One region of the Cytobacillus sp. FSL H8-0458 genome, then DNA from elsewhere that is predicted to be linked to it. Evidence: riboswitches for the same ligand, from Rfam matches in the RefSeq annotation. Region 1 holds a riboswitch; the other holds the start of a gene.
The links. A riboswitch is a leader RNA that binds a small molecule or an ion and turns the genes downstream of it on or off. The one in region 1 is predicted to bind thiamine pyrophosphate.
Positions count from the first base shown of each region.

Region 1 (3,355 bases):
GATTTTGAAAAAACGCCTGCACTGCCATAAAGCAGATGCAGGCGTTTTTCTTATTTTACTACTGCTGCAGGATTGCCCGCCGGCCACTCTTCGCAGGTATAAGCCATCTCCCAGAAGCCAAGCTCCAGCTGGCAGCTTTTTCGGAAAGCATCCTTCATTCGCTGCCTATCTTCCGGTGATGCCGCATCAGCAAGCTCATCCAAACGGTTTCTCATATTCATGGTCACAGCTTCGACTCTAAGATTTGCATAAAAAGAGATCCACGGATAAAACGGATGGTTCTCATCTGGCTCATATTGCTTCATGAGCTCAAGCCCAATTTCCCAATAAGTCCATGGACAAGGCAATAATGCAGCTAGGATTTCACCCATGCCGCCTGTGTGGGCATGATACATCATATGCTTTACATAATGATCAGCTGTTGGCGGGAGCGGATATCCCTGCAATGCTTCGTAATCCACGCCAATCTGCTGGCAAAAATTATGATGGGGATGCACTTCGCTGTTCAATACGAATTCTATTTGCTGATTAAAATAAGCAATATCCTTTCGCTCTGCAGACTTTGAAATGGCAATCCCATAAATATGCATGAACGCATTCAAATACTCAAAATCTGCTTTAATGTAATGGGCCAGTGCCTCTTTCGGCACATCCCCTCTCCCGATCCCCTGGACAAACGGGTGCTCAAATATCAGTTTAAACAAATCTTCATTTTCCTTGCGCAGAATCTCTGAAAAAGTCATAAAAAATAGCCTCCTTATTAAATTCAGAAGCTGCCGGGGAAAAAGCATGAGGATATAGATTGAGGTCCTCACCGCTTCCCTGCGCTGGAATTATCCAGATCAGGTTCCAAGGGACAAAGGAGAAAGCTCCTTATCTCAGCCGTAGCGCCCCTAGCAGTTTTCTAACGTTTTTTGTTTTTTACCAATTTTTCACTTGTGGTTTTTCGCTCATAAATCGTAAATTTCGCTCATAAAGCCAGATTGTTATGATGCTCTCCCCTAATCGGCTTACTTATCTTACTTCTCCAGCCCAAAATCATCACATATTCTGAACCAAATTCTTCTCTTTAACCTTCGCTAACACCATCCAGCCTATCGTCGCACCGGCAATGCTGCTGACCAGAAACGGCGGCACAAAGAAGAATGCACCAGCTGCACTGCCCATAAGAAACTTTGCGAATGGAACGGCAAACAATGCACCGATTATGCCGGTGCCCACCACCTCTCCAGCGGCAGCCCATATTTTCCGTCCGAACTTCAAATAAAGGACACCAGCCAAAAACGCACCGATCATGCCGCCTGGAAACGCAAGCAGCGTCCCGAAACCAAGCAAATTACGCAGCAAAGCAATCATAAAAGCGACTGCTGCTGCAGGCAGGGGTCCAAGGGTCACCGCTGCCAATACATTTACCGCATGCTGGACCGGATAGGCCTTCGCTATACCAGCCGGGAACCAGAGTAAATGGGATCCCAGTGTCCCAATCGCCGTAAATAAAGCCATCGTAGTTAACAATCGGGTTCTGCTCATCTAAACCTCCTTTCTAAAAGGGCAGCCTGATTGCTTATCAGGATAAGAAGTATGTATACAAAAAATGCCAGATCCCCACAAAGGACCCGGCATGGTTTAAGTATATGAATCGACAATTGTCAAATCCTACTTCCCTCCGCTGGCATTAACCAGATCAGGTCCATAAGAGTCGGAAAGCTATAAGCGCTTTCCTCTCAGCCCGCACATTTCGGGGCACCCCTAGTAGTTACATAGATATTTAATTTGATAAGCTGTCTCAAGCTTAACAAATTATCACGGCACTGTCATCAATCTTTTAGCTTATAAACTTTTCTTGATGCACTGGATTAAGCGCTCTTCAATTTCTGCTGCGAAGCTTTGAACAGATTCGTCATTGATTAGCTCAATCATACTAGTCGGCTTAGGCATCCCAATTTTCGTTTTGCCCTTGTCTTCATAGACGACAATTTTACAAGGCAGGAAGTAGCCGGCCATTTTATTCTGTGTTAAAACGCGATGTGCTTCATCCGGATTACATACCTCTAACACATGGAATGCCTCGTTATATTCCAAGCCTTTTTCCTGCAGCTTCTCCTGAACATTAAACTGCCATAGAACTCCGAACTTTTCGTCCTTCAGACTTCCTTCCAGTGAGAATATCGCTTCTTCAATTGATTTTTCGGTTTCAGCTGTGTAATCGAACATGACTGCATCTCCTTTAGTATTGGCATATCAATTATGTACCCCTATAGGTATACTATTAAACACATGCTCCGCTGTCAACAAGCCACGCTTTTTTTAAGAAAGCTTTATCGAATTAACTGCAGACCAGCAATATCCTTTAAGCTCCCCACCCCTGCCAGAGAAAGCGACACTTTTGTTTCTTCTATGAAGTTGGCAAGCACTTTTTCAACTCCATCCTGCCCGCCAACGGCCAAGCCGTACACATACGGCCGCCCCAGACAAACGGCGTCAGCTCCCAGTGCCAGAGCTTTAACCACATCTGAACCTCGGCGAATGCCGCTGTCAAACAATACTGGAATCCGGCCTTTAACTTCCTTCGCAATCGGTTCAAGCGCATCAATCGCCGCAATCACTCCATCAAGCTGTCTGCCGCCATGATTGGAGACAATGATTCCGTCTATCCCTCTTTCAATGGCCAGCCTGGCATCTTCCGGGTGGAGGATGCCCTTTAATAAAATTGGCAGGCTGGTTTTCTCTTTTAATCTGGCAATATGCTCCCAGCTTAATGTTGGATGATGAATATTATCAAGGATCCCCTGTACGACATCGCCGTCCTGGAGAGACCCCATAAAGACTGGATCGCTTTCATAATTTGCTTTTCCATAGCCAAGCTTTAATGGGGAAAAATTGTTTCTTAAATCAGCTTCCCTCCATCCCATCATCACCGTATCAACCGTTAACACAATTGCCTCATACCCTGCTTCCTCTGCACGGCGAACCATACTGAAGGATGCTTCTTCATAATTGGACCAATATAATTGGAACCATTTTGGACTCGAGCCTGTTGCCTTTGCGATTTCTTCAATGGAATAACTGGATACTGTGCTCTGGATAAAAGGAACTCCGAACGAAGCTGCCGCCCGGGCAGATGCCAGCTCACCCTCACTGTGTTCAAGCCGCTGCATTCCAATCGGCGCAAGGAATACTGGATAAGGATACGTTTCACCAAATAAATTCACACTTATATCCGGCACTGAAACATCCCTCAGCATTCTCGGAACAATTGAGTATTTTGCAAAGGATTCGATATTCTTTTTCAACGTTTCTTCCCCGCCTGCTCCTGATTGGACATAGCCAAATCCGCCTGCTCCCATTACTTTCT
Region 1 is NZ_JBBOBR010000001.1:3,756,294-3,759,648, forward strand. Features, by position in the region: partial or broken gene NYE23_RS18820 (DUF1287 domain-containing protein) at 1-30, shown strand, start outside; gene tenA (thiaminase II) at 51-743, opposite strand; TPP riboswitch at 803-905, opposite strand; gene thiW (energy coupling factor transporter S component ThiW) at 1,042-1,530, opposite strand; TPP riboswitch at 1,645-1,761, opposite strand; gene NYE23_RS18835 (DUF302 domain-containing protein) at 1,831-2,214, opposite strand; gene NYE23_RS18840 (alpha-hydroxy-acid oxidizing protein) at 2,319-3,355, opposite strand, start outside.

Region 2 (3,355 bases), 1.9 Mb from region 1:
GTTAATTGCTCTCGATATGGATGGAACTTTATTAAATTCCAAAGGGGAAATTCCTGAAGAGAACCGTGCAGCCATAAAAGAGGCAAAGGAGAAAGGAATTGAAGTCATCTTGAGCACCGGAAGATCAAGGCTTACAGCAGGCGATCATGCCGATTCCCTGGAATTAAACTCCTACTTAATCACGGTTAATGGCAGTGAAATATTTGGACCGGACGGAGAATCAATCTCAAGAGCTCCCGTTGATTCCAAAGTTATGGAATGGATGTGGAACTTATCACAGTCACATAAGACCAATTTCTGGGCCACCAGCTGCGAACAGGTCTGGAACAACGAAATGCCGGAAAATATCCATGAACATGAATGGCTCAAATTTGGATTTGATATTTCAGATGATAACATCAGGGAACTGATTCATAAGGAACTGCAGACAAAAGGCGATCTGGAAATTACTAACTCAAGCTTAACCAATATTGAAGTCAATGCTCTGGGCATCAACAAAGCCAAAGGGATCCAGAAGGTAACAGAGCTTCTGGGCATTTCCATGGAAAATGTAATGGCCATGGGTGACAGCTTGAACGATATTGCCATGATTGAGGAATCAGGCTGGGGAGTAGCGATGGGAAATGCCCAGGAAATCGTGAAAGAAACAGCCGATGCAGTGACGGGAACCAATAATGAAGCCGGTGTTGCACAGGCAATCAGAAAATGGGCATTTTAGTGAACAAAAACCGGCTATTAAGCCGGTTTTTTGATTCACTACTTTGATCTAAGTACGGTTTCCTGCAACTCGACTTTCACATTCCCTTTAATTGCCCTTGAGATCATGCAGGATGCTTCTGCTTTTTGGGCCAGCTTTCGCGCAAGTGCATGGTCCTTTTCATCGGCATCTGCCTTCAGCACGATAACCGGGCGATGAATGATTTTCCTGTAGGTAATCACACCTTTGGTCACATCCACAACACCGACTGATTCCATCGTTAGGTCATCTTTCTCAAGCCGGCTGCGTTCCATCATGGCTGCCAGGGTAATAATATAACAAGTGGCCGCCGCCCCCAGCAGCATTTCATCCGGATTGGTTCCAATTCCAGGACCATCCATTTCGGGCGGTATTGATACCTTTGTTTTCAGCCCACCTGTTTCAATTTCTCCCACATCATTGCGAAGGCCAGGCCAGTGAGCTTTTAAATGAAAATGGTGTTCAGCCATATTTAAACCCTCCAAGTTATGTATTTCTCCTTACACATTAAAGAGGAACAGGCAGAATTGCAAGACTTTACAGATTTCACGTTTCAGGCTAAGATGAAAATAGTCAACTTAATAGTTTTACTGCTAGGGGTGCCCGATGCTCGCGGGCTGAGAAAGAAACCGGACTGTTTTTTACCCTTGGGACCTGATCTGGATCATACCAGCGTAGGAAAGTAGTAATTTCGGAGAACAAGCATGATTCTCTATAGATTATTCAGCCAGGTCCAATTTCGGATCTGGTTTTTATTTTGTTCTCAAAACAAATGAATTGGCTATCAATAAGGAGGATTTTCTATGAATCTTAACGATCAGATTGTCATTATTACAGGCAGCAGCAGAGGGTTGGGCAAAGAAACAGCAAAAGCATTCTCGAGAGAAGGGGCGAGAATTGTCATTAACTATTTCCATAGCGAGGAAAAAGCCCATGCTTTGCAGAAGGAAATTGGCGAAACAGCCATTGCCATTCGTGCTGATGTTCGGGACAGAGTTCAAGTGAAATCCATGTTTAAAAAGACGAAGGAACACTTTGGAGCACCCATTACAACCATAGTCAATAATGCACTGGTGAATTTTCAATTTGACCCTGTTTCAAAAAAAGATGCAGAAACAATTAAATGGGATGATTACAAAAATCAGCTGGAAGGTGCAATTCTGGGAGCATTGAACACAGTTCAGGCAGGTATTGAAGATATGAAAAAACAGGAGTTTGGCAGGATAATCTCGGTCGGCACCAACCTATTCCAGCATCCAGTTGTACCCTATCATGACTATACGACCAGCAAAGCTGCTTTATTAGGCTTCACCAGAAATATGGCGAATGAGCTGGGCCAATATGGAATTACTGCAAATATGGTATCGGGCGGTTTGTTAAAAACGACAGACGCCAGTGCTTCGACCTCTAAGGAAGTCTTTGAAATTATCGAAAACTCGACTCCATTAAGAAAAGTCACAGAACCTGCAGAAGTGGCAGATGCGATAGTCTTCTTCGCTTCTCCCTGGGCAAGGGCAGTTACAGGACAGAATTTGGTTGTGGATGGCGGACTAGTGATGAATTAAAGGAGGATTTTAGATGAACATTCAGGAGATTAGCAGTCTATTAGATAAAGTAAGAGAGTCAAACCCTCTTGTACATAATATTACAAATGTGGTGGTAACCAATTTTACTGCCAATGGCCTGCTGGCAATTGGGGCATCACCTGTAATGGCATACGCGCATGAAGAGGCGGCTGATATGGCTAAAATCGCCGGGGCGCTGGTTCTCAATATGGGAACACTGACTGAAAAAGAAGTGAAAAGCATGCTTATCGCAGGAAAATCAGCCAATCAGCATGGGGTGCCGGTAGTTTTTGACCCGGTTGGTGCCGGCGCGACAGCTTATCGCACAGAAACAGCCAATAGAATAATGAAAGAATTAGATATTAACATCATAAGAGGCAATGCTGCAGAAATTGCCAATGCAGCAGGACAGCAGTGGAATATTAAGGGCGTTGATGCCGGAGAAGCAGAGGGAAACACTTCTGAGCTCGCAAAGTCGGCAGCAAATAAACTTGGTGCAGTCACCGTCATTACAGGGAAACAAGACATCGTTTCAGATGGACATTCAACTCTTATGATCAACAATGGCCATCCACTGTTAACGAAAGTAACAGGTGCCGGATGTCTTTTGACTTCTGTCATTGGAGCTTTCGCAGCTGTTGAAAAGGATCCAGTAAAAGCGGCAGCTGCTTCCTTGATCGTGTATGGCTCTGCAGCCGAAATGGCTGCAGAAAAAACGGATGGCAGAGGTCCGGGCACTTTCCAAATTGAGTTCTTAAATAGCTTATATACTATTTCAGGTGCAGATGTTGAATTGCGCGGCTCTTTTAGTCAGATAGGAGGGGAATAAATATGAAGGTGAACAAAGCATTAACCATAGCAGGATCAGACAGCGGCGGCGGTGCGGGTATTCAGGCAGATTTAAAAACCTTTCAGGAACTTGGTGTATTCGGCATGTCAGCGTTAACTGCCGTAACGGCCCAAAACACCAGGGGAGTGCAGGGAGTTTATCCCATGACCGCCGATGCTGTTACAGCGCAAATCCAATCCATTGGAGAAGACTTGAGGCCAGATG
Region 2 is NZ_JBBOBR010000001.1:1,818,589-1,821,943, forward strand. Features, by position in the region: gene NYE23_RS08795 (Cof-type HAD-IIB family hydrolase) at 1-718, shown strand, start outside; gene NYE23_RS08800 (OsmC family protein) at 757-1,206, opposite strand; TPP riboswitch at 1,322-1,434, shown strand; gene NYE23_RS08805 (3-oxoacyl-ACP reductase) at 1,540-2,301, shown strand; gene thiM (hydroxyethylthiazole kinase) at 2,315-3,130, shown strand; gene thiD (bifunctional hydroxymethylpyrimidine kinase/phosphomethylpyrimidine kinase) at 3,133-3,355, shown strand, end outside.
Region 2: another riboswitch for thiamine pyrophosphate. It lies ahead of NYE23_RS08805 (3-oxoacyl-ACP reductase); the one in region 1 lies ahead of thiW (energy coupling factor transporter S component ThiW).